DNA from 4 places in the Vibrio sp. TRT 17S01 genome. Region 2 is predicted to be linked to each of the others. Evidence: predicted binding sites of a transcription regulator. Region 2 holds the regulator's gene; each other region holds the start of a gene.

Region 1 (7,839 bases), on a different contig from region 2:
CCGCACAGTAGCGAACTCATGGTCTCCAGAAGGTTGGGGCGAGAACGGCGCTTGGATGCGAATGTTCCAAAACGCACGTAAGAACGTCGGTTAATTGAGAAGACGTTAGTTTTGCTTAGCAGCATAGTTAAAGCGCAGATCGAAAGGTCTGCGCTTTCTTTATTTAAAAACTTATAGCCAACGGCGCATTTTTGCGCTCTAATACCGCGCTTGCCAAGGGATGGCTATATCCCTCAATAATCCCTTAGGAAATGAATATGTCGAACAACAAAAAATTTGCCATTCGTGTTACAGAAAAACGTAACGGTTGGTGTGCAGAGATCACACGCCAAGTGACTTCACGTAAAACGTCAGTATCTAAGCGTGAGACTGGCTTTGAAACTGAAGCTCAAGCTCAAGAGTGGGCTGAAAAAGAGCTAGCGGGCTTTGTTCAGAATCAAGCTGCTCGTAACGAACGTAAAGGCGAAGCACGTAAGGTTCGCGTTGAACGTGAAGAGCGTTTAGCGCAAGAAGCAGCAGAAAAGAAAGCACGCCGTATCGAAGAAGCGAAACTTGCTGCAGCAGCACAAGCTGAATTGGATGATGAAGACGATTTCTTCGACGAAGAATAATCGCGATTCACTGCAAATAAAAAACCGCCGAATAGGGCGGTTTTTTTGCATCTAGTATTTGCAGGAATCGTTAACGAAACTGACCTGCATCTGGCAAAAAGTCAAAACCAGCAGTGGCGAGCTTTGCTTCTAACGCGCTTTTATCGATATCGAAGTAAGCAACAAGTTTGTCTAAGTCACCGCCAAAATCATCACGTAGCTTCATGTTGACGATACTCATCAACATCACTGGATCCATGCTTTCAAAGTTCGCCAGATTCATTACTTATCCTCGAAGTCGGAAATTAACAGATTTGCAGCAGCAAAGGCGGCTTTCTCTCGTGCTTCTTTAGGTAGAGACTCATCCGCTGCAATATCATTCAACGCCCTTACTGCGCATGAAATTGCTTGTGGGACATACGCTTGGTCACCACTGCCGATTTGAGCATACAGCTCACGAACCAGTTCACAACAGCCATATACTTGCATAGCTTCAACTCCAATAAATGATAACTGCTCTCAAATATACACACTCAATTTAGGAAACTCAAAGCTTAAGCTTGCTCTAGCTCAAGCCTGATAAACTGATGCTTGCAATTTATACAATGAAACTAATTTTGCAGCTGTTGTTCTAGTTGATACGTGACTTCATTGTCTAGATGAAGCTGTTTGGCTAGCTCTTGTAAGTAGGCCTTCTCCATAAAGTTTTGTTCATCAATAATAATAAGAGAGGCTAAATAAACTTCAGATGCTTGTTGTGGCGAACGGGCTAATCGAGCGACTTCTACTGGGTCGAGCGGCTTGTTTAATTCTGCATGAACGAGCTGTTGTAGTGCGGTGTCTGCACCAGATTGTTCAAGCGTCGACTCAATGTGCGCCATCTCTTGCTGGTCTACATGGCCATCTGCTTTGGCTGCAGCAATCATCGCTTTTAGAATCAGTTCACTATGGTAGTCATCTTGAGCATTGAAGTTTTCGGTTGTGCCAGTGGACGTTTGTTTATTTTGATAGTCGTTATAAACCTTATAAGCCAGCGCACCAAGAACAGCAACACCGCCGACTTTGAGCGTGTTTTTACCTAACTTCTTGCCGAGCTTTTTGCTCTTTTTCGAGCCCATAAGCAGGCTGACTAAGCCGCCTCCAACAGCGCCAGCGCCAAGCGATTTCAAAGTATTAGAGTTTGAACTGTTTTTGATTTGAGCTTGTCCTTGTTGGACGATATCTGAATTGAGGGCTTGATTAAGTAGGCTTTTAAGATCCATAGGTTACCTCCATCATTTTTTGATAGCTTAATGGAGCAAAGATGAATAGAGGATTAATAATGGTGAAAAACAAAAAAGGCGAGCTGTACGCTCGCCTTCTACATACTGTTAGTGAGAATATTATTCTTCAGCGTAACCGTGCATACCAAGAAGATTGCCATCAAGGTAAGCTTCTTTTTCATCTTTCATCACTAAGCGTTCTTCAACCAACCACTTAACCACCATAGGGTAGATTTTGTGTTCTTGAGTTTGAACGCGTTCAGTTAGAGTATCGACCGTATCTTCGTCGAAAATTGGCACTTTAGCCTGCAAAATAACAGGGCCACCATCAAGCTGCTCAGTCACAAAGTGAACGCTAGTACCATGCTCTTCATCGCCAGCGTGGATTGCACGTTGATAAGTGTTAAGACCTGGGTACTTAGGAAGCAGAGAAGGGTGAATATTGATCATGCGGCCCATGTAGTGGCGAACGAATTCACCACTTAGAATACGCATGTAACCAGCAAGCACGATGACGTCTGGCTTATATTCATCGATCTGCTTCATCAACTCATGGTCAAAAGCATCACGGGTATCGAACGCTTTAGGATCAAGGAAGTGTGCCGCAGCACCGGATTTCTCAGCGCGCTCTAAAGCATAGACATTGGCTTTGTTGGAAAATACTGCGGTAACACGACCACCAGTAATGTCCTTGTCACATGCATCAATGATTGCCTGCAGGTTAGAACCGTTTCCTGAAACTAAAACGACGATACTTTTCATGCTTATTTGATCTCTACTTGTTCTTCGCCAGTTGCAGCGTTTGCGATCTCACCGATAACCCAAGCGTTTTCGCCTTCAGCGTTTAATAGCTCAACCGCTGCGTCTGCTTGATCTTTCGGTAGAGCAACAACAAGGCCTACACCACAGTTAAATGTGCGGTACATTTCATGAGTCGTTACGTTGCCTTTCTCTTGTAGCCATTTGAAGATGATTGGCCATTCCCAGCTGTTACCATCAACAACCGCTTTAGTACCTTCTGGAAGTACGCGTGGGATGTTTTCCCAGAAACCACCACCTGTGATGTGAGAAATCGCGTGGATGTCGTGTTTCTCAATCATTTTTAGTGCTGATTTGATGTAAATCTTTGTCGGTTCTAGTAGGTGCTCACCGATTGTGCGACCTGCTAGCTCTTCGTTTTTGTCTGCGCCAGATACTTCAAGGATCTTACGGATCAGTGAGTAACCGTTTGAGTGTGGACCGCTTGAACCTACAGCGATAAGTGCGTCACCAGCGGCTACTTTAGTGCCGTCGATTACGTCTTCTTTTTCTACAACACCAACACAGAAACCTGCAACGTCGTAGTCTTCACCTTCGTACATACCCGGCATTTCAGCAGTTTCACCGCCGATTAGCGCACAACCTGCTTGCACACAGCCGTCAGCAATGCCAGACACTACGTCTGCTGCTGTATCAACATCGAGTTTGCCTGTTGCGTAGTAGTCTAGGAAGAATAGAGGTTCAGCACCTTGAACAATAAGATCGTTCACACACATTGCTACAAGGTCAACACCGATGGTGTCGTGCTTTTTCATATCCAAAGCAAGGCGGAGTTTCGTTCCTACACCATCCGTACCTGAAACCAATACAGGTTGCTTGTATTTAGTTGGCAGTTCACATAATGCGCCAAAACCACCAATACCACCCATTACTTCAGGGCGACGCGTACGCTTAACCGCACCTTTAATACGATCTACAAGCGCGTTGCCTGCATCAATATCTACACCAGCATCTTTATAGCTAAGAGAAGAGTTGTTACCACTCACGGGGAAGTCCTCGGTTTGAAAGTTGGATATGAAAACGGCGCTATTCTAACAGTGGATAAACCTAGATAGCAAACGTTTGCGTGAGTTTTTTACGCTTAGCGGGATGATTAAATGTTGGTAGGGCATTTTGGTGTTTTTTGTTCTTTTAACCTTACCATTGAGTAAACAATCAGCAAACAACCCAAATGGAGTGATTCTGGCTGGCTTTAGATCAAGATATTGCGACTTAAATCGATTATAATTTGAAGGTTTATTTAAATTTTACCCAGAAGCCGGAGATGAAAATGAAAGTTGTTGAAGTGAAACACCCTCTAGTAAAGCACAAAATTGGCCTGATGCGAGAAGGTGATATCAGCACAAAGCGTTTTCGTGAGTTAGCAACAGAAGTAGGTAGCTTACTGACTTATGAAGCGACTGCAGATTTTGAAACGGAACGCGTAACGATTGATGGCTGGAATGGTCCTGTAGAAGTTGATCAAATCAAAGGTAAAAAAGTAACGGTTGTGCCAATTCTACGTGCGGGATTGGGTATGATGGATGGTGTACTAGAACACGTACCAAGCGCTCGAATCAGTGTTGTTGGTATTTACCGTGATGAAGAAACATTAGAGCCTGTACCATATTTCAACAAGCTTGCATCAAATATAGATGAGCGTATTGCACTTGTTGTTGATCCAATGCTTGCAACTGGCGGCTCTATGATTGCAACAATTGATCTTCTTAAAGAGAAAGGTTGTCAGCACATTAAAGTGCTTGTGTTAGTTGCTGCGCCTGAAGGGATTGAAGCGCTAGAAAAAGCCCATCCAGACGTTGAGCTATACACGGCTGCAATCGATGAAAAACTGAATGATAAAGGTTACATCGTACCGGGTTTGGGTGATGCTGGTGATAAGATCTTTGGGACTAAGTAACCCAAGTTTCTTATAGAGATAAAAAAGGAGGAGCGGATGCTCCTCCTTTTTTGTGGGTTATTTCTTCAAACTTAATGTGCCACCAGTACGTGGCTTAGTTGCCACGCGTTGTGCTGGTTGATCTGATTTGGGTGTATAAACCGTTTTTCCTTTGTTGCTCGGTTTGTTTTTCGCACCATGTCGTCCTTTTTTGGAGTTCGGGGCATGACGGAACTCATCGGCATTTCGCCCTTTAAAGGTACGTGACTTTTGGTTGCGACGAGCGGTTGAACTTTGATTCTCTTCTCGGCTATCAAATAGTTTTGCATCTGTCGCTTTGCGAATCCGTTGACCTTTATTATCAACTTTCGACGCTTCTTCTGTACCGCTAGAGCCTTCACACATGGCTAATATTTTAGACACTTCAGCATCACTCAAGTAACGCCACTGGCCGTTTGGAATACCATCAAGTGTGATGTTCATTATGCGTACGCGGCGTAGTTTGAAAACTTCATAACCAAGTGCTTCGCACATACGACGAATTTGGCGGTTAAGGCCCTGAGTCAATACGATACGGAAAGAGAATTTGGTTTCTTTGGTGACAGTGCAAGGTAACGTCACTGTGTCGAGTATATTGACGCCAGAGCTCATTTTTCGAATGAAATCATCGGTGATCGGTTTATCGACACGGACAACGTACTCTTTCTCATGGTTATTACCAGCTCGGAGTATTTTGTTGACGATATCGCCATCATTCGTCAAAAAGATCAAACCATCAGAAGGCTTATCTAAACGACCAATAGGGAAAATCCGTTTTTTATGCCCAATAAAGTCAACGATGTTTCCTGCGACATCTCGCTCTGTGGTACAGGTGATCCCGGTTGGTTTATTGAGTGCGAGATAAATTGGTTTTTCTTTGGTGCTGACAGGGTTGCCATCAATACAAACATCATCACCGGAAAAAACTTTTGTTCCCATCTCTGGTATCTTGCCATTGATGGTGACACGGCCTTGTTCGATCAACTTATCCGCCTCACGGCGTGAGCAATAGCCAGTTTCACTAATGTATTTGTTTAAGCGTTTTGCAGATTCTTGTGACATGTTTTACCTATACGTTTCACAACGGCTGTATGAGGAAACCACAAATGTTTGTGGTCGAAATTTGGCCGCGAGTTTAGCACCATTTACGTGCTTAGCCCATGCGTTTTTGGTGTCTTTCTCGGTTCTCAAGTTTTTTATCGCTGCTTTTTCTAAGCAAAACATAAGTGGTTCCCGTGCCACCATGAAACCGTTGTGCACTGTGGGCACATTGCACATCTTTGATCTGTTGGAGCCAGCTGGCGACAAAGCTTTTCATTAATGCTGGTGGATTCGATTTTTCTCCTCGGCCATGAACAATCATTACTGTTCGGATATCCATTGCAATACACTGTTTGAGAAAAGAGGTGACCTCAGATCGCGCTTCTTTCAACGTTTTTCTATGCAGATCCAATCGCGCTTGAATCGGGTATTTTCCAAGCCTTAATTTACGGTAAACCCCTTCTTGGACACCATCACGTTTAAACTCGATCACATCTTCTGGTTTTATCGGCGGGGCATGTTCGATGGATAAATGATCCGGATCTTGATCAGCAAGCCACAGTGCCGCTTCCCGTTTTGCGATATGGCTTTCGGTGACCTGATGTTGCTTCTTATGTTCAGCCCTGTCCTGTGTGAGTGGTTTTACGTCACCCATCATTTGTTGAAATAAGGACAAATCATCTTCTTGAGACATCACTTTATCTCGATGGAATAAATAAGACTCACGATTATAACGTTACGGCGAATGAAAGGGCAGTAGAAGCAGTGGGATAGAAACTAAAAAACCGAAGTAGACAGAAAATCTACTTCGGTGCATAGCGTTTTACCATTCTCGGAATAGTCGCTAAGCGATCTAGTGAGGAGATTTGTCGTTCATGACTTTGTAGATAATGAAACCGCCATAAAAAAGCATCAGACCTAAAGCGCCAAAGATTACTATCATGGAAGATAGTCCCACTGCATTTCCGAATAGGAGATCAAGCCAAAAGTCCATCGTTTCCTCCAAAGTCAAAGAAGACAAGGGTTAAACTAAAGCCTGTTAACAGTTATGGTAATGATCTGGATCAATTGTGTTCTATTGGTTGCATTAATGTTTCTCGTGGTGTGTATTTGCTCACATTTTGTAGCCCGCTGATGATGTTTTAGCCGAACGCATTTTTTTAGCAAAGAAAAACAGAAAATGGCTTGCGTTCAACGTGATAATCCGTATTATACGCATCCGTTGCAGGGCATTGAGCCCGACAATGTCTCGGTGAATAGCGCAGCTTGGTAGCGCATCTGGTTTGGGACCAGAGGGTCGGGGGTTCGAATCCCTCTTCACCGACCATCTTTTAAAAAAGGCGCTACAGAAATGTAGCGCCTTTTTTGCATTTTAGGCAATGATAGCTGGAGCTAGCTAATCGAATTTACATAGCGACGTTTCACTGTTAGAGAGTTGCTTAGTTTCAAAGCCACGTTGCTTTAAAAGTGAAATAAGATTATCTCGTCCCACCAAATGTAGTGTACCGACCACGACCAAATACTTTCCTTTGCTCGACTGAGATGTGATCCCTTTATCCAACTTCACCGCCCAATCTTTATTCCTCTGGTAAATGAATTGGTCTTCAAACTCTGGGGAGATAGCGGCTAGTTTGGCAAACTTCTCTAAGTGTTTGATATCCCCTTTGAGCCAACTGTCGATCAAACAATGCGTTGCCTGCTCCGTTTTATCAAATTCCTCAATGGTGCTGATGAGTAACTCTTTTCCCCCTTCTACTTGTTTGGTTAACAGATCAATTTGAAATTGAAAGGTTTCCAGACTGAGTATAGGGATTTGGTTTAATCCCGCTTGACGAAGTAGCTGGATGTCGACCCCTTTATCTGCGGAATAACCTAAGTATTCAAACTGACGCATCTGGACTTGTAATGCGGTAGCCCATGGAGGGAGGGATAGCAGTTCCTGTGCATTTAAGTTGAGTAGTTTTGCTATTCCAACTAATTCATTTTGTTGAGTTTCATTCAGTAACGCTTGGCTGCGAATACGAAGTGGAGGGTATTGCACCTCTCCTGGGTTTTGAATGTCTGTTTCTACAATCAAACCATCACTGTTTAACAGGTAATCCGTTACTGTGTTTGGGAGAGGATAGAAGCGTTCATCTCCAACATGAACGGAACCGAAAATGACCAGCTCAAGCTTTCCTTTTTTCGCTGACCAGAAAAGAGGTTCTGAATA
Region 2 (7,839 bases):
TAGGGACTGGTGATCCTGTCTTTGCTTATCAGCTTGAACATATTGCAGAAGAGTTTTCGGATAACTTTGTTTTTGTAAATGCGTACGACAATGAGCTCGCTCATTTGGTGGAGGCGGGAGCCGATTTCTTCATTATGCCTTCAGAATTCGAACCTTGTGGTTTGAATCAAATGTACAGTATGGCTTATGGTACGTTACCTATCGTTCGCTCCGTCGGCGGGCTAAAAGATAGCGTCACGGACTACGATGAAGATAATACTAAGGCAACCGGATTCGTTTTTCATAAGCCTGAACCTGAGGCTTTATTGGCCAAACTTCAACGAACATTTTTACTCTATTTACAATCGCCACAAGAAATTCAACGAACTCAATGCTTTGCTATGCAACAAGACTTTTGCTGGAATAATGCTGCAAATGAGTACTTGAAGTTATATCAATCGACTCAGAATTGAGAAAATGAAAGGCGCATTGGCGCCTTTTGACATTTTGTTACGCCCTTTCCCGAACAATTGTAAGGAATTGACTTAAGCTGAATATATTCAGTCATGTTCTGTGATATTCTTCGAAACTCGAATTTGTTAAACCTAAATTATTCGAAAAGATATGTCAGATAGTTTGCTATTTCATAAAACGTTTCTTCATCCAACTAGCTCTGAATGGGTTGTCTTTGTCCATGGAGCAGGGGGGAGTTCGTCTATCTGGTATAAACAGATCAAAGCATATAAAGCTCACTTCAATCTTTTATTGGTTGACTTACGAGGGCATGGAAAATCTAACGAGTTGCTTAAAGGGTTGATGTCTAATCAATACACGTTTAAAGCCGTGACAATGGATATTCTCCGCGTTCTTGATCACTTAAAGATACAGTCCGCTCATTTTGTTGGTATGTCTTTGGGAACCATCATTGTTCGAAACTTGGCAGAGCTTGCTACTGACAGGGTACAGTCGATGGTGTTAGGGGGGGCGGTCACAAGGCTGAATACTCGATCTCAAGTGTTGGTTAAGTTAGGGAACCTATTTAAACACATCGTGCCTTATATGTGGCTATACAGCTTATTTGCTTATATCGTCATGCCACAAAGAACTCAGAAAGAGTCACGCCATTTATTTATCCGGGAAGCCAAGAAATTATGCCAAAAGGAATTTAAACGCTGGTTTATTCTGACGGCTGAAGTGAACCCGCTTATGCGTTACTTTAAAGATAGAGAGCTTCCCATCCCGACGTTATATCTGATGGGAGAACGGGATTATATGTTTATTCAACCCGTAAAAGAGATGGTTGCGGTGCATCAAGAAAGCCATTTACTTGAGATTCCCGATTGTGGTCATGTATGTAATGTTGAGCGCTCTGACGAATTTAACAATCACTCCATTGCCTTTATTCAAAAGCAAATTGTAGCTCAATGACTTTCCGGTAACGCTCCACAGTTCCAACATAAACCAAATTGTGATTCATTCTCCTCCCCGCACAGGTGGCAATACCAGCTAGGTGCATTGCTGTTTCTCTGCGCTTCGTACTCCTCAATAATTGATAGAGCTAAAGTGTGTTTGGATGGGGCAAGTAACCATATATAGGCATTGGTCTCTGGTGATATAGGTAATTCGCCTTGCAAGCTAAAGATACCTTCTCCTCTAACCTCACAAGAGACATTCTGAGTTTTTAAAAGCTCACACAGAATGTGAGCTTCGGTTGGGTTTTTGGCAATGTAGATTTTCACTACGCTTTTCCATTCTCCGCTGAAGGTGAGACGCGAATTTTCGCCATGATCCATTTAGCAATGACTGGGAATAAGCCAAGCAGAGCAAAAGAAACTAAGACTGATGGAGAAACAATACCGGATAGGCTTTCAATTTGCGCAAGCTGTGTACCTGCATTAAGGTAGACGGCCGTTCCTGGGAGCATGCCAAGTTGGCTTACCAAATAAAATCGCAACGTTGTGATTGGTGTTAACCCCATTAGTAGGTTTATGAGGAAAAAAGGAAAAACTGGAATTAAACGTAGAGAGAATAGGTAGAATGCCCCGTCTTTTTCAACCCCATTGTTAATTGCAGTCAACTTATCACCAAACTTACTTTGCACCCACTCTCGTAATAAGAAGCGGCTACTCAAAAAGGCGAGCGTCGCACCGATCGTGCTGGCAAATGAGACAAGCAGTAAACTAGTCCAAAACCCAAATAAAGCGGCGCCAAGCAATGTCACCACTGCCGCTCCAGGAATAGAAAAGGCAGTGATGGCAACATAGGCAAAGAAATAGGTTGTTGCTGCAATGAAGAAATTGTTTTCAATAAAGTTTGCTAGTTCAAGCTGCTGAGCTTTTGCGTTTTCGAGTGTGAGATGTTGGCCGAAATTCATTGCCAGAAATATGATGGTCACAACCAGTAATACACCAAGAATGAGTTTTTTATTCATACAGATAGCTCCCATGACCAATTGGCTCAATTAACAAAAAAAGAAACATAAAAAAGTAACAATAGCATTTAGTTTTAAATGGTAGTACTAAGCTATTAGAACAGGGAGAGGGGCAAAAAATTTCAAATAATAAAAAACCAGCGACGAGCGCTGGTTTTTATTGGTCAATATAGAGTTACTTCAAGCTACTCATTAATTCTTCACGTCGGTTTTGAGGGATCACCGACCAATGAGTGCCTTTAATTGCTCCTTCCAAAGCCCACAGCAGTTCAATGCTGACATCTGAGGAATGAGTCTGCTGAATCGCTTTAAACGCTTCTACTGCGCCTTTCTCTTCCAAATTCTCGACTGAATCAATACCTGCTTTTTTGAGCATGCGCTCTGTAGCAAGTCTTAGGTTAGGAAGATCTTTTAAGCGTTCAGGTTTAGCCTTCGCTTGAGTTGTTTTCTCTTGTTTTGCAACGACTAGCGCTTTTTGAGCTAGAGAGATAATACGTTCTTTATCGTCATACCATGCTTCTGGCATAGCGAAGTATTTAGTGACAACCGGGAAGCCGCGTTTTTTATAAACATAAGGCTCTAACCCTTGAGATTTAAACATTTCCGCGGACTGCTCGTCTGCTCTGATGTGTAACTTATCGTTTACCACCAATGCGAACATAGTGCTGTCTGCGAAAACTCCAAAGCCACCAAACATTGAACGAGATTTTATGCGCCCTAGTTGTTCAAAGAGTCGCATTGAGTCTTTTAGTACTGGTTTATCCATGCTGTAAATTCTCGGTGTATAGTTATACGCCACCAATGCAGGTCCGAGAGATTAGCAAAATAATGCAGATGTATTGTCAGTAAGGAGTTAACAGTTTGCATTTTTGCCATCGGCAACCCCGCTACCTTGCAGTTTCCTGTGTAGGCCGGAGGCTTTGCGTCCCATCCTTTCGGATTGGTTTGCCCTGTGCGTGGCTTAATTTATTCCACTAAAGAATAAATAATATTTGAGGTAAGTATCACACTCTGATGGTCTAAATGTGATCTTAATTCAGATATTTACTTGTTTGTTGTGTTTGGTTGGCAGAAAAAGCCGATACCGAACAGTACAAAGTTACTAGCTATTGATTTTTTTAACAGTATTTCGCTCGACAATTTCGGGATGCATCTCAAAAACACGTTTTTCATGTTCTTTGTCTTTGATTCGTTCCAGTAATATTTCGAACGCGTTTTTACCAACACGGCGCTTTGGTTGGTGAACGGTTGTGAGTGGTGGCGAGAAATACTCTGCAAGTTCAATATTGTCATAGCCAATAACAGACATATCTTCAGGAATGCGGATTCCTTTCTGTTGAAGGCGGCTCATTAAGCCTAATGCCATAGTGTCATTAAAGCAGAATATTGCAGTTGGTTTCTTGTCCATGGCGACAATTTTATCCGCAGCCAATACCGCAGTGTCACACTCAAAGTTACCTTCAAGGATCCAGTCTTCATTGACGGCTAAATTGGCTTCTTTCATCGCGCGTTTGTAGCCTAGAATACGTTCTTGGCAGGCAGCTTTTTCAAAATGGCCACTGAGACAAGCAATATCTGTGTGCCCGTGGTTAATCAGATATTTCGTGGCAAGGTAGCCACCTTCTTCAGAATTGTCGATGATCTTATCAGCTTGCGAGCTTTCTGGGCCCCAATCCATCACTACTTTTGGGATGTCAGCGTGACGATCGAGCATTTCACTCAGTTCTTCTGTTAGGTCAGAACACATCACCAAGATGCCATCTACGCGCTTTTCCGCAAGCATACGAATGTAATCTCGTTGTTTTTCGTAAATACCACCTGTATTACACAGGATAAGTGTATAACCTTGGCGATAGCAGTAACTTTCTACGCCATCAATCACTTCTGAGAAAAACAGGTTTGTAGATTGGGTAACAAGCATACCGATCGTGCGAGTCGTGTTGCATTTTAAGCTACGAGCAACCGCACTCGGAGCGTAGTTTAGCTCCTTGACGGCTTCCATCACTTTTTCTTGAGTCGCTTCAGCAACAAATCGAGTTTTGTTGATCACATGAGAAACGGTGGTGGTAGATACGCCAGCAAGGCGAGCTACATCTTTTATAGTGGCCATAGGTTTGTCCTGTCGATGACTGCCACAAATCTCTATTCTGATTTTAGAATAATTTGGCAGAAAGTATCAGAAACACAAAAACCGCTTTTAAAGAGCGGTTTGTATTTTACATTATTCGTTTTTATCGTTTGCGGTCTCGATTTTAGACCGCCAAATTCTCACTGGCAAATAAAAATAGCAATTAAGCTCGTGCTTAAATCACAATTTAACTAACCATAAAGCTGACTTGATTAGTTACCAGCTAAATAAACGCAATCTAACTCAAGAAATGCAATGGTTAGTTGGCTAATCGCAGCGTAAAAACCAAATTCGTCCAAAGACTGACACTTATCACTAAATTGAGGTGTCCAATTTAGAATGTGTTTCTTAATAAATTGCTCTTGTTCTGCAAGTGCTTCTTCCATGTGGCGCTCTTGTTCAAGCTCATTAGAACGAATGATCAGGTTGCCGAGAAAGTCGAGTTCAATAGCAATATGGTCAGCAGGTTCATTTAGGTTTTTATCGATAGCAATGCCGTGCTGCTCCATGATGGTTTGCATTTCTTTAGCTGGCTCATCATTTAAAAGACCGGATTTACCCACGTACATAGATGCATATGGTAGGGCGGAATCCTTATCCGACTTCAAGAAAATGTCACAAAAGTCTGCCGCTAATTCTAACTGTGCATCTTCGCGATCCATTAAGCGGTTTAGAGCGTCAATCAACTTGTCTGACGCGGTTTTTAAGCTTTCGTTTTCGCCCAATCCAGTCAAAAAAGCGCGAATTTCTGGTGAATGATATTGTTCAATATCTGTTTCTGTTAGCTCTCTAGCAAACACACTTGATAGCCACCAGTATATTTCTGCTCGCTTTTCATTAAACGCCTTGATTTCTTGCATTATGCGCGACTCCTAGTATCGGTATATAGTTAGTTTAACGAATAAAAATGAATAGCGGTAATATGTGTTGTGACAAATAAAGCCCAATTATTCGAAAATATGAACCGTTGGTCGACATTTGTTCTGAATCAAGAAAAAATCACCTTTCTTGATTTTAGAATGATAAAAGCTAGATATGTTACGAATTATGAATAGAATATAACGGCAAATAATTCCATATACAATATGAGTAGTGTAGATGAGCTATCACGTACTAGTAGTTGAAGATGATGCGGTCACTCGCAGTAAACTGGCAGGCTACTTTCAGAATGAAGGTTACTCTGTCAGCGAGGCTGATAGTGGTGAAAAAATGCGCGAGATGCTACAGGCCAATGAAATTGACCTAGTTATGTTAGACATTAATCTTCCAGGAGAAGATGGTCTGATGCTTACTCGTGAGCTTCGCAGTCAGTCTGATATTGGGATTATCCTGGTGACAGGACGCACGGATAGCATTGATAAAATCGTTGGCCTCGAAATGGGTGCAGACGACTACGTAACAAAACCTTTTGAGCTGCGTGAGCTATTGGTTCGAGTGAAGAACCTATTATGGCGTATATCTAATGCTCGAAATGGCTCTGAGCGAGATGACGCGAAGAAGCAAGATGAAAATGTGGTGCGTTTTGGAGAGTGGACGTTTGATATTCAGCGTCGAGCTCTGAGCCGAAATGGCGAACCCGTCAAATTAACCAAAGCAGAATACGAATTACTTGTCGCACTGTCTTCGTACCCTAACCAAGTCCTTAGTCGCGAACGTATTTTGAATATGATCAGTCACCGTGTTGATGCACCAAATGACCGTACGATTGATGTTCTGATCCGCCGTATGCGTGCGAAGATGGAGTTTGATCCGAAGAACCCACAAATTTTCGTTACCGTTCATGGTGAAGGTTACATGTTTGCTGGTGATTAATACCAAGGTATGAATCAAATAATATAAAAAGCCGAAGCATTTGCTTCGGCTTTTTGTTTTTTAATCTATGGATTAAACGTTACTTTGAGAAGATTCCAGCGCTTTTTCTTCGTAATCAGAAGCCCAATCGCGAAGTGTTTGCCAGATAGTTCCAAGCGTTTCATGCCAATAGCGCTCTGTTTGCTCTAAATAACGTGCTTTAGGCGCATATTTTTCCCAAAACTGAGAGACATTACTTTGTGCTAGATAGTTAGTTGGAGCAGGGTAAGGCGTTAGACCCGCGGAGTGAAATTCATTCAAAGCGCGATTCATATGGCTAGCTGAAGTGACAACAACCAGCTTTTTGCGTTGAACAAAGGCTGCAGCTTGTCTTGCTTCCTCCCAGGTATCTTTTGCCGTTTCCAGTAAGATAATATCAGATTTAGATACACCTAAGGCTAAGGCTACTTTTGCCATCATGCGAGCATTACTGACTTCTGAGCCTCCAGCATAGCCAGACAAGATCAATTTTGCGCCAGGGTACATACGTAAAATACGGATTCCCTCGCTCAAACGCATTAACCCAGCGCGGCTGAGTTCAGATGTGGGCGGGATTTTATCGTCCACCACATGACCACTGCCTAGTACCATGACGTAGTCGATCGATTCATCGACAGGGAAAAATGCAGAATATTGGCGCTCCAAAGGCATAAGAAGGCGTGAAGACACAGGTTGGAATGCGATCAAAAAGAGCCCAATGAATGAAAATAATACAATGAAACACCCAGTTTTCTGTTTACGTGTAAACATGATCAGCATTAAGCCAGCGAAACCGATGAAAAGCATCGCAGGTAATGGCATGAGCAAGGATGAAACCATTTTTTTCAGCTCAAACATACTTAAATAGTCCGAAAAAACATCAATTGATTATAAATTTAAGAGAAAGCCTCTTTATTCCTGCTTTCCTTGTGACAGAATAGCAGCACGATTAGTTATGATACCCCAAGCTGCTGTGACTGAAGATCGCAATTTCGACGATATTGCCCACAAATTTGCAAAAAATATTTACGGTTCAGGGAAAGGTGAGGTGCGCCAAGTGATTGTTTGGCAAGATCTTCAGCAAATTCTCTCTGAACTTAACGCTGAGAATAGCTCAATTTCCGTATTAGATGCGGGAGGTGGCTTGGCACAAATGTCGCAAAAGCTTGCTAAGCTCGGACATCAAATCACGTTATGTGATCTATCTTTTGAAATGCTGCAGCTTGCCAAGCAAGATATTGCAAAAAATGGCGTGCTTGAGCAGTATCGCCTGATTCATTCGCCAGTCCAATCGATCTCCGAACATATGGAAGAGCCGGTTGAACTTGTGATGTTCCACGCTGTGATGGAGTGGTTAGCTGACCCGCATACGGCGTTGCAAAAAGTTTTAGAGCAGGTTAAGCCCGGTGGTATTGCATCAGTGATGTTCTATAACCACCATGGCTTAGTCTATAAAAATGTAGTGTGTGGC
Region 3 (7,839 bases), 380 kb from region 2:
CTCGCTATATAAGTAAGAAGAAAGGCGCTGAATACTGCGCCTTTCTTTTATTTGAAGTGTTTCTATCACGGATTAATCGTCGTAAAACGGCGTCGCATCCACTTCAAGATAGCTTGGAGAAATCGCACTCTCAATCTTCAGTTTCGAGTGTTTTAAGTCCACATACGCCACTTCGCAAAAACGCTGGTATTTTCGAGTGTAAAAACACTTTACTTCAGGCTTGAGCGGCTCAGACTCATTCGATGTCCATACAATACCCACTCGTCCATCGCTTAACTCAACGATAGAGCCAACCGGGTACATGCCTATGCAGTTTATGAATTTATACACAAGCTCTCGATCCAGATGGAAAGGCGTTAGGCTTAACAGGATTTTAAATGCTGCAGCAGAGCTCATTCCCAGTTTATAGCAACGATCAGCAGTCAGCGCGTCATAGATATCAACAATACAGCTCATTCTGCCGTGTTGAGGGATTTGTTCCTCTTTTAAACCATTCGGATAGCCAGTCCCATCGAGTTTCTCGTGATGCATTAAACACACATCCCGACTCACATCGCTTAAGCCTTGAATAGGAGAAATGAGATCTTTAGCAAACACTTGGTGAAGTTTCATGTGCTCAAATTCATCTGGCGTGAGTTTTGCGGGCTTGTGTAGCACCTCGTCTTTCACTTTCACCTTGCCGACATCATGAATGATGCCCCCAATTGCCATTTGCTTCAGGGTTTCTTTGGGCATACCAAGGTGCTTACCGAAGGTCACCAATAAGCATGAAACATTCACTGAATGTTCGAGTAGGTAACTGTCTTTTTGTCTTAATGCAGAAACGCATTGCAGCGCATCTGAATCAACCAGCGCCGCTTCAATTAAATCGTCTGCCCAATCTTCTATTTCTGCAACTTCGACAATCTTGCCTTCAAAGGTATGATTCAGAAGTTTCTGAGCAAGATCCTTTGCTTCTTTAATTATTTTCTTGGCTTTTTTTTGCTGGCCAAAGCGGCTTCGTTTTACCCTTTTTGTCGGCGTATCTTCTGGTAAAGCGACTTCCGCTTCTGGTTCAACATCATTGATTGGCTTAAATGTTAAGCCTTTCGCAGACAATTGCTGATCAACCCACGCATATTTGATTCCGTTTTTCTTCAGTTGCTGGATTGCTTTGTCTGACGACACCCTACCAGCGTTGGCCAAGTTGACACGTTTACTATCTTCTAATGCAGTCACAAACATACCGACATTCAGGTCGGCAATTGCGATTTTTATTGATTGTTCTGGATCGTATTGCATGAATATAGCCGATTAATACTAAGGTTTAGTAAAGTGTAACAAATAATATCACTCTACTATTAATAGATTTACTAATTTAATCTGCTGCTTGATGCATAAGTCAACAATATCATCATTTGGTACCGCCACAATGTACAACAATTCACAAAAGTATCATTAAGTAATAACTAAATTAATTCATTTGTGATACAACAGTGGGTATTCGTGCACATTTTCAATAACCACAAAATATGCACGCCATTTAGGGTACGGTAAGAAAATGAAACACTTAACCTAATCTTAAATGCTTCAACAATACCTCTTGATCAAGTTCTCCATGCCAGTTTTCGTAATCTAACCCTTGTTCCAGTATATATTCTGTCACTAGGTTTCTAATCGCTTCTATTAGTGCGTCAGCATTCCATGGTTTTTCGAAATAGTGATTAATACCAGCACGGTTAATTGCATTAATCGTATCAGTGTGCGTCGCCTGCCCTGTGAGTAATATTTTCCTTGTTGCAGGAAAACGCGTGTCTTGGCTAATTTCCGTCAGCAGTTCGACTCCAGTTTTACCCGGCATGACATGATCAGAAACAACCACTGCGATGTGCTCACCGTCTGCATCGAGATCATCCATAAGTTCCAGTACTTCATCAGCTGATTCACAATCTTCGATATTTAACCAACTAAGCAACGGCTCAAGATCTTGTAGCACTGCACTGAGCACTTCACGCTGGTCGTCGACACAAATTACATTAAGCTTCTCCATATCGTTCCTCTATTGGTAACTTAATTCTGAAAATAGTGTGTGTATCATCACTCTTCACCACAATGCTTCCACCATACCCTGACACAATCCGCCTCACGATCGATAGACCCAAACCCAAGCCAAACGATAACCCTCCTTTTTTGGTTGTAAAGTTGGGCTGGAAGATCTTTCTTCGAGTGGCTTCGTCGATTTCGGGCCCATTATTTGCAATGGTAATCAACAATCTTGACTTGCTGACCCGAGTTCGAATATCTATCTCAGGATTCGGGGTTTCACACATCGCATCACATGCGTTTTTAATAATATTGACCCATATTTGGACCAATTCAGTTTGGGAGCCAACAAATGCAGGAAGATCTGCAGGACGAAAGCGAACAGCGACTCGCCTGAGATCACTTTGAAGCAAAGCTAACGCCTTTTGTAGCGTGTCGTTAATACTAAGCGATTCATCTTGATTTACGTCCGTTCGCCCCAGTTGTTTCACTGATTTTACGATGCCTACGGTGTGCTTTGATGCCAAACGTAAGTCATGTAAATCACGTCCCATCTGCCAGTATCGAATGGTATCTTCCGGCTGATTCAACCAGCGAGAAGAGACCTCTCCTTCGGGCAAGGCTTTCGCTAATGATTTAGCAACTGAACGAGAAAAACCGTATTCCTTTTCTAACATTCGGGCTCTCTTTCTAGCCTCTGATGAAGACATTTTTTGGCCTTGCATCAAGCCCACATCAAAAAATTCACTCGCTTCAGGATGCACTTCCTCAAGCAGTTGCATGATAACGCTTTCCAGTCGTTCAGCTTTACTGTTGACCACCCCAATGGCGTTATTCAATTCATGAGCAATTCCCGCTGCTAGCTGCCCTAATGTCGTCATTTGTTCAGCAATACTAAGTTTCTGAAGTGCTCGCTCTTTTGCTAAAGCTTCTTGAGTAGCGCGGCGCTGGCGACGAGAAAGTTCATTGACGATTACCGGAGTAAATTGTGCGGTTAAAGGACCAAAATTTTTCGGCTTGTAGGCTTGTGTATGTCGGTCAACCCACGCTAGTTCTAAGTCAGTTTTGGCAATCACAGTAGAAGACGCGGTCCATGTTCCGGAGAAAAAGCTATGAACGCCAATAAAAGCACCACTACTTGCTGAGAAGACTTTAGTTGGTGGTTCCGACAGCTCTTTAAAGTATCCTTCTAGTTCACCAGAGATCACATAAAACAACTTATCATTGTAACCGTCTTGCTCAATCAGCGTGGTGCCCGCTTGCACCGTGAGCTGGCGACTAGGATCGCTAAAATAACGCAGTTTTAGTGCTTGGAAATCTTCTGCATTCATCGTTTACCCGATATGTCCAACGGAGTGTAATACCCAAACCAATACGAAACTCAGTAACACACCGACCGCACCCAATACCACACCAACGCGAGCCATCTGATTACTCTGCACATGCCCCGTCGCATGGGCCAGTGCATTTGGCGGTGTACTGATAGGTAATGACATGCCGAGTGAGGCCGCAAAGGTCACCACTAGAATAAGCGTCACTTCGCCGCCTAATGGCGTTAGTGACGTCATTGATGCACCTAATGCTGCCATGATCGGCATCAGTAAGTTTGCTGTCGCCGTATGGGACATGAAGTTAGCCATTAACAAACATAGGAAAGCTGCACCAAATAACACCAAGTAAGGAGAGAAATCACCAAATGGAATGCTGTGTACAACCAATTTCGCTAGGCCTGTTTTGTCTAATGCTAGACCTAAGGCAATACCACCAGAAACTAGCCACAGGACATCCCAAGAGATTTTTTTGAGGTCTTCTTTATTGATGATCCCTGTAATAGAGAACACCGCAACAGGGATCAAAGCTACTGTATATGAATTCATACCGTGCGATGAGCCCATCAGCCACAGTAATATGGTTAGACCAAATGTGATATAGACAACTATCGCCTTTGGCGTTTTGAGAAACTTGCCTTTAATTGACAGCTCAATCCTTTGCTGCTCAGCTTTGTACAAGCTATTGATCAAAAACCACGCTAACGCCATCATCACAACGACAAAAGGCACACCAAATGCCATCCATTCGCCAAAAGAGATATACGCATCTCCCACTAAATACTTAAGAGCAATCGCATTTGGTGGTGTGCCGATTGGAGTTCCGATACCCCCAATATTTGCCGCGACAGGAATACATAACGCAAACGCGATACGACCAGGGTCCTTTGGCCCAAACACGGCGATGACTGGAGTTAGAATTGACAACATCATTGCTGTGGTTGCGGTATTTGACATGAACATTGAGAAAATAGCGGTGATCAACATTAAGCCAAGCATGACAAATTTGGGGTCTTGACCAAATGGTTTGAGTAACACACGTGCTAAGTTGACATCTAAACGATACTTTGTTGCCGCCATCGCCAAAAAGAAGCCCCCTAGAAAAAGCATAATAATGGGGCTGGCAAAGGTTGCCATGATTTCGTTGTATTTCAGCAACTCACCAAAATGCGGCTGCCCTTCCTCAAGACGAAAAAGTACGATTCCCTTATTCGAGAGCATTAATAACTCAAGAACGATGATGACAACCGACGTGGCATAGATTGGGATCGGTTCAAACACCCAACATAAAGCTGCCAATAAGAATATGGCGATAACTCGTTGTTGAATAATGGTGATGCCCTCAAATGGAAATGCAGACAATGGCATCAACAGAACAATGAGAGGAATGATGATTGGGACAATATACTTACTAGACAAACGCATGATACGACAACTCTTCCTGAGACAGACATAAGGCGATTGAACTGATTCGCAGTTCTGTCACCTACCCGGCATCTTCTCGCTACCTCAAAAGAGGGATATGGCGTTAGATCAATGAATTAGGTTTCACTATCAAATAGGTATAAAAAATGTGCTTTGCCTCTAAGTTTTCTTGGCAATAAAAAATGCATTCACCAATTGCGCAAACGTTTGCTTTTCAAAAAATTATCAGTATGATCCCGGCAACTCTCTTATTTCCATTACTTTTTTGAGGTATCCCATGTTTGGTTCTGCTACCCGTGAAAGTGCTACTCGCGTTTTGTTACTTGGCTCTGGTGAGCTGGGTAAAGAAGTAGCCATTGAATGTCAGCGTCTTGGCTTAGAAGTTATCGCATGTGACCGCTACGCTGATGCACCTGCAATGCAAGTCGCGCACCGCAGCCACGTGTTGGATATGCTCGACGGCGATGCACTGCAACGTATTATTGAGTTGGAAAAGCCTGATTATGTCGTTCCTGAAATTGAAGCGATCGCCACAGACAAGCTGGTAGAGCTAGAAAAAACTGGCTTAAACGTAGTCCCAACGGCAAAAGCCACTAAGCTGACAATGAACCGTGAAGGTATCCGCCGTTTAGCTGCCGAAGAACTCGAATTGACTACCTCTCCTTATCAATTTGCAGATAGCTATGAAGAATTTGTCGCCGCTGTAGCAGCCGTTGGTACACCATGTGTTTGTAAGCCCGTGATGAGCTCTTCTGGCAAAGGGCAAAGCGTCATTAAAGCCCCAGAAGATATTGAAAAAGCATGGGAATACGCACAAGAAGGCGGCCGAACGGGTGCAGGTCGTGTGATCGTTGAAGGTTTTATCGACTTTGATTACGAAATTACACTGCTCACCGTCCGTGCAGTTGATGGCGTTCATTTCTGTGCACCTATCGGCCACCGTCAAGAAGATGGGGATTATCGTGAATCTTGGCAGCCTCAAGTGATGTCTGATGTTGCATTGAAAGCCGCAGAATACACGGCAGAGAAAATCGTAAACGCATTAGGTGGCTACGGTATTTTTGGTGTAGAGCTGTTTGTTAAAGGTGACAAAGTTATTTTTAATGAAGTATCACCTCGCCCACATGACACAGGCTTAGTCACTTTGATGTCACAAGACATGTCTGAATTCGCCCTTCACGTTCGTGCTTTCACGGGTATGCCGATTGCGGGTATCACTCAGTTTGGTCCAGCAGCTTCTGCGGTTATCCTTGGGCAAGGAACCTCTTCCAACATTCGTTTCGAAGGCCTTGAACAAGCCCTAACCTCACCAAACACTCAGCTCCGTCTATTTGGCAAACCAGACATTGATGGACGTCGACGCTTAGGGGTCGCAATCACTCGTAGAGATAGCATGGAGCAGGCGATTGAAGACGCTATTGATAGCGCAGGGAAAGTGAAAGTCCTCTACTAAAATCGCGACTAAATGAAAAACGCTTGCCAATGGCAAGCGTTTTTTCGTGCTTAAGCACTTTCGATTAAAAAGACTTCTTCCGCAAATCGGCTCAACCCTTTTTTAGCAATTTTAGGATGTGTTTCATCCGCATCATCACGAAACAGCTGTGTAATTTTATAACCACTAAACAAATTCTCTACCTCAGTTTTCGTGACTGAAAACGGAGGTCCCGCCATCTCCTCTTGCGGATAATCTAATGTTATCAGCAAAATCCGTCCACCTGGTTTAAGTAGCCTTTTCAGTCGCTCAACATACTCAAGGCGCATTTCTAGCGGTAAAGCAATTAAAGCAGCTCTGTCATAGATGATATCGACCGGCTGCACTGGTGCAGTAAAATAATCACCGGTATAAATCGACAATTCATCAAACTGATACAGCTCATGTTGGTTCGCTACAGGTGTTACCGTCGGGGTATAAAAATGCTCGGCAAAAAACGCGCGCACTGCGATTTGGCTTAACTCTACACCTTGAACCTCATAATGCTTTGTCGCGAGCCACACGAGATCTTCTGATTTACCACATAAAGGAACAAAGACGGCGTCTTCTCGCTGTGGCTTAGTATGATGCCAATAGTTGATGAGCAGTGGGTTCACATCGTCGAGGTGAAATCCAATTTGGTTGGCGGCCCACTTGTTATGCCAAAATTCGGGGTCTCTCATCGTTTTATTCTCGTATTTTTTGAATGACTTTACCCGGTCTAGCCTAAACCAATTCAACGCCGAGATGAAGCTGTCAAAATAATTCATCTTGGGTTCAGAATCGTTATTTATACTCTGTTACGACTTAACGATGAACCTTAAAAAAGAAAACCACTCTAATCCTATGTATTTGAGACGCGGTTCATAGTTTACGAATTGTTCGATTTTGAGGGATTGGAAGTCCGATTTTCAACCCCATAAAGAAAACAGAGACTCAGATTTGTTGGCAACGATTTCCTTTAAGTTTCCTTTTTTAAGCCACTACAAATCTAAGGAGAGTGAATGAGCTTATTCTTGCGTACTACGGCATTAATGCTTTTAGTATTGAGCCGAGCACCTGCATTCGCCGCTATTCCCATGGCGCCAAGTAGTGACGGCAACCGGGCAACCAATCAAAATGAAGTGTGTTCTAAGGCATTTAAACACAACCTCAGCGGCCTTTATGGCATTCAATCGATCAATTCAACACCTCTACAGCCTTACTCGGACTTTGATGTTCTCTACAGCAAAGCACATCAGGCTCAGTTTGAGTTAGAAACCATCTGTAAAAGTACGGCTCTACTGACCAACACCGATGCATACTTTGCTGGCGTAAAATCTTCTCATCGCGCTAAAGAAAAAATCGCCTTGGAGTTAGATAATAAACCAGAAAGAATTACTGACTTAGCGCGCGCAACGATTGTTGCTGATGATGTAGCAGGAGTAATGGAAGCGTACGAAGTTCTCAATCGAGAAACGACCATTGTGAAAGTCAAAAACCGTTTTAAGAAGCCTGCCGCATCTGGTTATCGCGATTTAAACGTATTGGTTCAGCTACCAAAAACTCAGCTGATTGCAGAGGTTCAAATTCATTTGAAGGCCATTGCTGATG
Region 4 (7,839 bases), on a different contig from region 2:
GAAGACCGCCGTCATCATATCTACTCGGCGCTCCATCATCAGTGGAATTGAAAAAGCGGAGATGCTGAAAATGACGCTCGCGATAACAAAACCAACCAATGAGCCAATGACAAGGAAGGGCAGAAATTCAGTCAATGGCGCTCCCTGAACAGAAGGGTAGAGAGCATGTAACAGCGCCGCAATGCGCATCCAGAAAATCATGGCCACGGCAAGCAATACGGCGAACGCCCACTGTGATGAGGAGTTGCGCCCAATCGCTTTCATAGAATGAAGTAAACTGGCGTGATGGCCTTTTTCTCGCTCCCAGCTAGCATCATACAATCCAAGCGCCAAAAATGGGCCGATCAACATATACACCACCAGACTGGGCATGACGACAAGGTGGGTACCTTGCCATTGAACTAGCAATACAATACCAATGGCGGCGCCCATAAAGCACAAGCCATAGAAAGCACTGATTAAGGGCATGCGAATAAAATCATGCAGCCCTAAAGCTAACCAATGGAATGGTGCAGAAACACTTAATTGGTTGCAAGGAACTGTCCTTGCGTATTCATGGTCCGGTACGTCTTTTTGTTTGTTGTGTAAGTCTGAGGGATTTACCGTGCGAGGCATATAATCCTCCTTGATCGATTCTCGTTTTATACCCACTTATAACAATGGGTATGTGGGATTCGATGCTCTGCTTACAACTGTTTGGCTGAGTAAAGCTGTGCATCAATACTGTTAGGCAATATTCGCTGCCCACAAGCACAGAGATATGCTTGTTAATATATTGTTAACTATTGATGCGATGACAAGAAAATACAAATTTATTGTGTGATTTTTGTGCTACTAATAAAAAGCCCTCGTAGATACGAGGGCTTATTTAAAATGCTAACAAATTGATTTAATTATTTTAAACCAGCAAAGTCACGCAGTAGCTCAGCTTTGTCTGTTGCTTCCCAAGGGAATTCTTCACGACCGAAGTGGCCGTATGCTGCTGTCTTCTTGTAGATAGGCTGAAGCAGGTTCAGCATTTCTTGTAGTCCGTAAGGGCGCAGATCGAAGTTCTGACGAACCGCTTCAACGATAATATCGTGAGAGACTTTTTCCGTACCGAAGGTTTCAACCATGATAGACGTTGGATCAGCAACACCGATTGCGTAAGACAGTTGGATCTCACAACGGTCAGCCATGCCAGCGGCAACGATGTTTTTCGCTACGTAACGTGCAGCGTATGCAGCAGAGCGGTCTACTTTCGATGGATCTTTACCAGAGAATGCACCGCCACCGTGACGCGCAGCACCGCCGTATGTATCTACGATGATCTTACGACCTGTTAGACCACAGTCACCCATTGGACCACCGATAACGAAACGACCAGTTGGGTTGATGAAGAAGTTAGTGTCTGTGTTGATCCACTCAGAAGGTAGTACCGGCTTGATGATCTCTTCCATTACTGCTTCACGTAGGTCAGGTGTCGAGATTGAATCACAGTGCTGTGTTGAAAGAACAACCGCGTCGATACCAACAATTTTGCCTTGGTCGTACTGGAAAGTTACCTGAGATTTCGCGTCTGGACGCAACCAAGGTAGTGTGCCGTTTTTACGTACTTCTGCTTGCTTTTGAACAAGACGGTGAGAGTAAGTAATTGGTGCTGGCATTAGGATTTCAGTTTCGTTAGTTGCATAACCGAACATGATGCCTTGGTCACCTGCGCCTTGCTCTTTAGGATCAGATTTATCAACACCTTGGTTGATGTCTGGAGACTGCTTACCGATGGTGTTTAGTACAGCACACGAGTTTGCATCAAAGCCCATATCTGAATGAACGTAGCCGATTTCACGTACTGTTTCACGAGTTAACTCTTCGATATCAACCCAAGCTGAAGTTGTGATCTCACCACCGACCATAACCATGCCGGTTTTTACGTAAGTTTCACAAGCAACACGTGCTTTTGGGTCTTGTTCTAGGATGGCATCAAGAACAGCATCAGAGATTTGGTCTGCAATTTTATCTGGATGGCCTTCTGAAACAGACTCAGAAGTAAACAGGTGCTTAGCCATGAGAGCTCCACTTTAAGTTTTGGTTATAACGACTGATTGAATGGCTCAATCGTTTAAAAGACATTTAAATTGTAGGTGTTTCTACATCTAGACGTCTATTCTAGTTTTCAATGCTCGAATTACAAGCTCTTTTTTACTGTGGGTTATAACCAAACGTTTGCTTATTGGTGGCCAAATTATGAATAAATTCAATAATTGTGGGTAAAAGTGCAGAAATGGAAGGTATTGAGTCAGGTAAATCGTTTGCAGTGGATGAATTGCTTTGAGACAATACCGCGCGCAATATTTCCGACTAATTTCGCTTTCGCAATTTAGGAGCAGGCATGTCTTCTCGTAACGTTCTTTCTAATAAAGAGCTCGCTAATGCGATTCGTGCTCTAAGCATGGATGGTGTTCAACAAGCAAACTCTGGCCACCCAGGTGCCCCTATGGGCATGGCAGATATCGCTGAGGTTCTTTGGCGTTCTCATTTAAACCATAATCCAGCAAACCCAGAGTGGGCGGATCGCGACCGTTTTGTTTTATCAAATGGCCATGGTTCAATGCTGATTTACTCTCTACTTCACTTAAGTGGTTATGAGTTGTCTATCGACGATCTGAAAAACTTCCGTCAGCTGCACTCTAAGACGCCTGGTCACCCAGAGTATGGCTACGCACCTGGTGTTGAAACAACAACAGGCCCACTAGGTCAAGGTATCACTAACGCTGTGGGCATGGCGTTAGCAGAAAAAGCGTTAGCGGCACAGTTTAATAAAGAAGGTCACGACATCATTGACCATCACACCTACGCCTTTATGGGTGATGGCTGTCTGATGGAAGGTATCTCACACGAAGCATGTTCTCTAGCGGGTACACTCGGTCTAGGCAAACTAATCGCATTTTGGGATGACAATGGCATTTCTATCGATGGTCACGTTGAAGGTTGGTTCTCTGACGATACGCCTAAGCGTTTTGAAGCTTATGGCTGGCATGTAATTCCTGCTGTAGATGGCCACGATGCTGAAGCGATCAATGCTGCCATTATCGCTGCGAAAGCAGATCCGCGTCCTACGCTGATCTGTACTAAAACGATCATCGGTTTTGGCTCGCCAAACAAATCAGGTTCACACGACTGTCACGGTGCACCATTAGGTGCGGAAGAAATCGCAGCAGCGCGTGAATTCCTAGGTTGGAAACATCCAGCATTTGAAATCCCAGCAGACGTATACGCAGAGTGGGATGCAAAAGCAGCGGGCGCTGAAAAAGAAGCGGTTTGGAACGCTAAATTCGATGCATACGCAGCAGCTTACCCAACAGAAGCGGCTGAGCTTAAGCGTCGTCTAAACGGTGAGCTGCCTGCTGAATGGGAAGAAAAAGCAACCCAAATCATTGCTGATCTTCAGGCAAATCCAGCAAACATTGCATCACGCAAAGCTTCTCAAAATGCATTAGAAGCGTTTGGTCAAATGTTGCCAGAATTCATGGGCGGTTCTGCTGACCTAGCACCTTCGAACCTAACCATGTGGTCTGGCTCGAAGTCTCTAGAAGCAAGCGATTTCTCTGGTAACTACATCCACTACGGTGTACGTGAATTCGGTATGACCGCGATCATGAACGGTATTGCACTACACGGTGGTTTCGTACCATACGGTGCAACTTTCCTAATGTTTATGGAATACGCTCGTAACGCAATGCGTATGGCGGCTCTGATGAAAGTTCAGAACATCCAAGTTTACACTCACGACTCTATCGGTCTTGGCGAAGATGGCCCAACTCACCAGCCTGTTGAGCAAATGGCGTCATTACGTCTAACGCCAAACATGAGCACATGGCGTCCATGTGACCAAGTTGAGTCAGCAGTGGCTTGGAAACTTGCAATTGAGCGTAAAGATGGCCCGACATCCCTTATCTTCTCTCGTCAGAACCTTGCGCAGCAAGAGCGTGATGCTGAGCAAGTAGCGAATATCGCGAAAGGTGCTTACGTCTTGAAAGATTGTGCAGGTAAGCCAGAGCTTATCCTTATCGCAACAGGTTCTGAAGTTGAACTAGCGGTAGAAGCAGCCGCTCAGCTAACCGCTGAAGGTAAACAAGTACGCGTTGTTTCAATGCCATCAACAGATGCATTCGACAAGCAAGACGCAGCTTATCGTGAAGCAGTATTGCCATCAGACGTTACAGCGCGTATCGCTATCGAGGCGGGGATTGCTGACTTCTGGTATAAGTACGTTGGCTTTGGTGGCAAGATCATTGGCATGACGACATTCGGTGAGTCTGCTCCAGCGGGCGAACTGTTCAAGATGTTCGGCTTCACTACTGAAAACGTCGTGAGCACAGCTAAAGATCTTCTAGCTTAATACTCTTCATACTTGAAGCTGCAGCGTTGTTAACTGCGTAGCTGTAACTCCAATTATTTTGAGGATTAGGAAATGAAAAAACCGAGCCAAGTGGCTCGGTTTTTTGTGCCTTCAAGCAGAGAGTAACCGGTGATTACTCAAACTCATTGCCCCAGTTTTCTTTCTCTTTGTGACCACACACTTTACAGGTGACGTATCTGTCCATGTCATAGTAGTGGCCGCCATTAATAAAGGTATGAGCCATTAATTTGATTCTACCTAAAAGAGAAGTATCCGTGTCGTAGCTGCTGGTCTTTCTTACAAGCACTTCACTATGAGGCGTTTCTTGATTGCATTGTTTACAAAAGTGAGTCGCTGGGAATCCAGACATGGTCATTTCCTTTGGTTGATAAAACTAATGAGATAAACAGCCAACAAGAAACACACTCACCACATTGTTATTATGCATTGATTTTTCATTAGTTATTAATGGTATAAATTTATAAATTGGGGAGAGATCACTAACTGGATGCGATTTGGTCAGCTATCGGGTAGTATTTGTGACACGAAAATCATGTAAGGCGATGGAATCATGCTAAAAGTTGCAATCAACGGATTTGGACGTATTGGTCGCAATGTTCTCCGAGCAGTTTACGAAAGTGGTAAGCATCAGCAAATTAAGGTTGTTGCAGTCAATGAACTAGCGCAGCCTGATGCAATGGCACACTTATTACAATATGACACCAGTCATGGACGATTTGGCAAGAAGATCTCCAATGATCAGGAGCATATCTACGTACACCACGAAAGCGGTGAGTTTGATTCAATTCGAATTCTGCACTTAGCCGAAATTAATTTACTGCCATGGCGTGATTTAGATGTTGATTTAGTGCTTGATTGCACCGGGGTATATGGTTCTCAAGCTGATGGGCAAGAACACATTGATGCCGGTGCAAAGAAAGTGCTGTTCTCACACCCTGGTGCGAATGATCTTGATAACACCATTATTTACGGTGTTAACCATGACACCTTGAAAGGTGAACACCGTGTTGTGTCAAACGGTTCATGCACCACCAACTGTATTGTCCCGATAATCAAAGCACTTGATGATGCGTTTGGTATCGAATCTGGGACTATCACAACAATCCACTCTTCGATGAATGATCAGCAAGTGATCGATGCGTATCATAGCGACCTTAGACGGACGCGTGCAGCCAGTCAGTCGATTATTCCCGTAGACACGAAATTGCATAAGGGTATTGAAAGAATTTTCCCGAAATTTTCCAACAAATTTGAAGCTATTTCGGTGAGAGTTCCCACAGTAAATGTTACTGCGATGGATTTAAGTGTCACAATTAGTACAAATGTGAAAGTTAATGACGTAAATCAAACCATTGTTAACGCATCTCAGTGTACATTACAGGGCATTGTTGACTATACTGAAGCGCCGCTTGTTTCTATCGATTTTAATCATGATCCACATAGTGCGATTGTCGATGGAACACAAACCCGAGTGAGCAACGGACAGCTGGTTAAAATGCTAGTTTGGTGCGATAACGAATGGGGTTTTGCAAATCGAATGCTGGATACAGCGTTGGCCATGCAAGCTGCGGAGTAAGTGGGACTTGGAAAATGTTTATTTTAAACCTTGAAATAAATATTCTTTCCCCCATATCTAAACTCAGTTGAATGAATTTAAAGGCTTGGCAGGGTTGCCGGGCTGTTCAAAACTTTATTTTTTAATATTTGAGAGGACAAATCATGTCTGTAATCAAGATGACTGACCTGGATCTAGCAGGTAAACGTGTATTCATCCGTGCTGACCTAAACGTACCAGTAAAAGAAGGCAAAGTGACTTCTGATGCACGTATCTTAGCATCTCTACCAACTATCAAGCACTGTCTAGAAGCAGGCGCTAAAGTTATGGTTACTTCTCACCTAGGCCGTCCAACTGAAGGTGAATACGCAGAAGAGTTCTCTCTACAACCTGTAGTTAACTACCTAAACGACGCACTAGATTGCGAAGTTAAGCTAGCAAAAGATTACCTAAATGGCCTAGAGCTAAACACTGGTGAGCTAGTTGTTCTTGAAAACGTTCGCTTCAACAAAGGCGAGAAGAAGAACGAAGAAGAGCTATCTAAGAAATACGCTGCACTGTGTGACATCTTCGTAATGGATGCATTCGGTACAGCTCACCGTGCACAAGCGTCTACTCACGGTGTTGGTATGAACGCACCTGTAGCATGTGCTGGCCCTCTACTAGCTGCTGAACTTGAAGCACTAGGTAAAGCAATGGATAACCCAGAGCGTCCACTAGTTGCTATCGTTGGTGGTTCTAAAGTTTCTACTAAACTAACTGTTCTAGAGTCTCTATCTAAAGTTGCTGACCAGCTTGTTGTTGGTGGTGGTATCGCAAACACGTTCATTGCAGCTGAAGGCCACAATGTAGGTAAGTCTCTATACGAAGCAGACCTAGTTGAAACTGCTCAGAAGCTAATGAAAGAGTGTTCTATCCCAGTTGCGACTGATGTTGCATGTGCGAAAGCATTTGATGAGAACGCAGAAGCTGAAATCAAGCACGTTTCTGAAGTTGCTGACGACGACATGATTTTCGACCTAGGTCCTGATTCAACTGCGGCACTAGCTGAAATCATTGGCAACGCAAAAACTATCCTATGGAACGGTCCTGTAGGTGTATTCGAATTCAAGAACTTCGAAGCAGGTACTAAAGGTATCTCTGAAGCAATCGCTCAGTCTGCAGGTTTCTCTGTAGCAGGTGGTGGTGACACGCTAGCGGCTATCGACAAGTTCGGTATTAAAGCTGACGTTTCTTACATCTCTACTGGCGGCGGTGCATTCCTTGAATTCGTTGAAGGTAAAGTACTACCAGCAGTTGCAATGCTTGAAGAGCGTGCTAAGTAATTAAACGAAAAGCGGGCGAAGTGATTCACCCGCTTTCTTGTTTGCTGCACATCACACTTTTTTTTTGCTAGAATAGCGCGAGTTGTGAGCAAACGTTTGCAAGAATTTAAACTTAACAAGTTTTATTTTTAAAACGACAGATAAATAGGATTACATCCATGTCTAAGATCTTCGATTTCGTAAAACCAGGTGTTATCTCTGGTGATGACGTACAGAAAGTTTTTGAAGTTGCTAAAGAAAACAGCTTCGCACTTCCAGCAGTAAACTGTGTAGGTACTGATTCAGTAAACGCAGTACTTGAAGCAGCTGCAAAAGTTAAAGCGCCAGTTATCGTTCAGTTCTCTAACGGCGGTGCTGCTTTCTTCGCTGGTAAAGGTCTAAAACTTGAAGGTCAAGAAAATCAAATCCTTGGTGCTGTAGCTGGTGCTAAATACGTTCACGCTGTAGCAGAAGCTTACGGTGTGCCTGTAATCCTACACACAGACCACGCTGCTAAGAAACTTCTACCATGGATTGACGGTCTACTAGACGCTGGCGAAGAGTTCTTCGCGCAAACT

Evidence for each region. The regulator PurR, encoded in region 2, represses purine synthesis genes. The targets are predictions, from matches to a motif close to TNANGNAAACGTTTNCNTNA.
Region 1: purM (phosphoribosylformylglycinamidine cyclo-ligase) is a predicted target of PurR. The motif match lies at 3,722-3,741, and genes of this name have one in related genera.
Region 3: purT (formate-dependent phosphoribosylglycinamide formyltransferase) is a predicted target of PurR. The motif match lies at 4,971-4,990, and genes of this name have one in related genera.
Region 4: metK (methionine adenosyltransferase) is a predicted target of PurR. The motif match lies at 2,194-2,213, and genes of this name have one in related genera.

Annotation. Positions count from the first base shown of each region.
Region 1 is NZ_JBNJOG010000002.1:160,534-168,372, reverse strand. Features, by position in the region: gene purL (phosphoribosylformylglycinamidine synthase) at 1-94, shown strand, start outside; gene ACQEXS_RS04080 (DUF3622 domain-containing protein) at 258-611, shown strand; gene ACQEXS_RS04075 (DUF4250 domain-containing protein) at 682-873, opposite strand; gene ACQEXS_RS04070 (YaeP family protein) at 873-1,079, opposite strand; gene ACQEXS_RS04065 (tellurite resistance TerB family protein) at 1,202-1,852, opposite strand; gene purN (phosphoribosylglycinamide formyltransferase) at 1,973-2,614, opposite strand; gene purM (phosphoribosylformylglycinamidine cyclo-ligase) at 2,617-3,657, opposite strand; gene upp (uracil phosphoribosyltransferase) at 3,942-4,568, shown strand; gene rluF (23S rRNA pseudouridine(2604) synthase RluF) at 4,626-5,648, opposite strand; gene smrA (DNA endonuclease SmrA) at 5,740-6,321, opposite strand; gene ACQEXS_RS04035 (DUF3149 domain-containing protein) at 6,481-6,621, opposite strand; tRNA gene ACQEXS_RS04030 (tRNA-Pro) at 6,878-6,954, shown strand; gene ACQEXS_RS04025 (TraB/GumN family protein) at 7,024-7,839, opposite strand, start outside.
Region 2 is NZ_JBNJOG010000001.1:191,867-199,705, forward strand. Features, by position in the region: gene glgA (glycogen synthase GlgA) at 1-452, shown strand, start outside; gene ACQEXS_RS00835 (alpha/beta fold hydrolase) at 604-1,407, shown strand; gene ACQEXS_RS00840 (DUF2007 domain-containing protein) at 1,401-1,718, opposite strand; gene ACQEXS_RS00845 (TVP38/TMEM64 family protein) at 1,718-2,410, opposite strand; gene ACQEXS_RS00850 (TfoX/Sxy family DNA transformation protein) at 2,586-3,176, opposite strand; cyclic di-GMP riboswitch class I at 3,285-3,370, opposite strand; gene purR (HTH-type transcriptional repressor PurR) at 3,513-4,520, opposite strand; gene torD (molecular chaperone TorD) at 4,751-5,398, opposite strand; gene torR (two-component system response regulator TorR) at 5,637-6,350, shown strand; gene elyC (envelope biogenesis factor ElyC) at 6,423-7,226, opposite strand; gene cmoM (tRNA uridine 5-oxyacetic acid(34) methyltransferase CmoM) at 7,342-7,839, shown strand, end outside.
Region 3 is NZ_JBNJOG010000001.1:569,654-577,492, reverse strand. Features, by position in the region: gene cdd (cytidine deaminase) at 1-12, shown strand, start outside; gene ACQEXS_RS02515 (HD-GYP domain-containing protein) at 73-1,281, opposite strand; gene ACQEXS_RS02510 (response regulator) at 1,550-2,029, opposite strand; gene ACQEXS_RS02505 (ATP-binding protein) at 2,016-3,353, opposite strand; gene ACQEXS_RS02500 (SLC13 family permease) at 3,357-4,775, opposite strand; gene purT (formate-dependent phosphoribosylglycinamide formyltransferase) at 5,053-6,228, shown strand; gene ACQEXS_RS02490 (thiopurine S-methyltransferase) at 6,279-6,929, opposite strand; gene ACQEXS_RS02485 (phosphoribosylglycinamide formyltransferase) at 7,251-7,839, shown strand, end outside.
Region 4 is NZ_JBNJOG010000020.1:19,685-27,523, forward strand. Features, by position in the region: gene ACQEXS_RS20335 (DUF2189 domain-containing protein) at 1-615, opposite strand, end outside; gene metK (methionine adenosyltransferase) at 894-2,048, opposite strand; gene tkt (transketolase) at 2,372-4,381, shown strand; gene ACQEXS_RS20350 (hypothetical protein) at 4,515-4,751, opposite strand; gene epd (erythrose-4-phosphate dehydrogenase) at 4,953-5,978, shown strand; gene ACQEXS_RS20360 (phosphoglycerate kinase) at 6,122-7,282, shown strand; gene fbaA (class II fructose-bisphosphate aldolase) at 7,441-7,839, shown strand, end outside.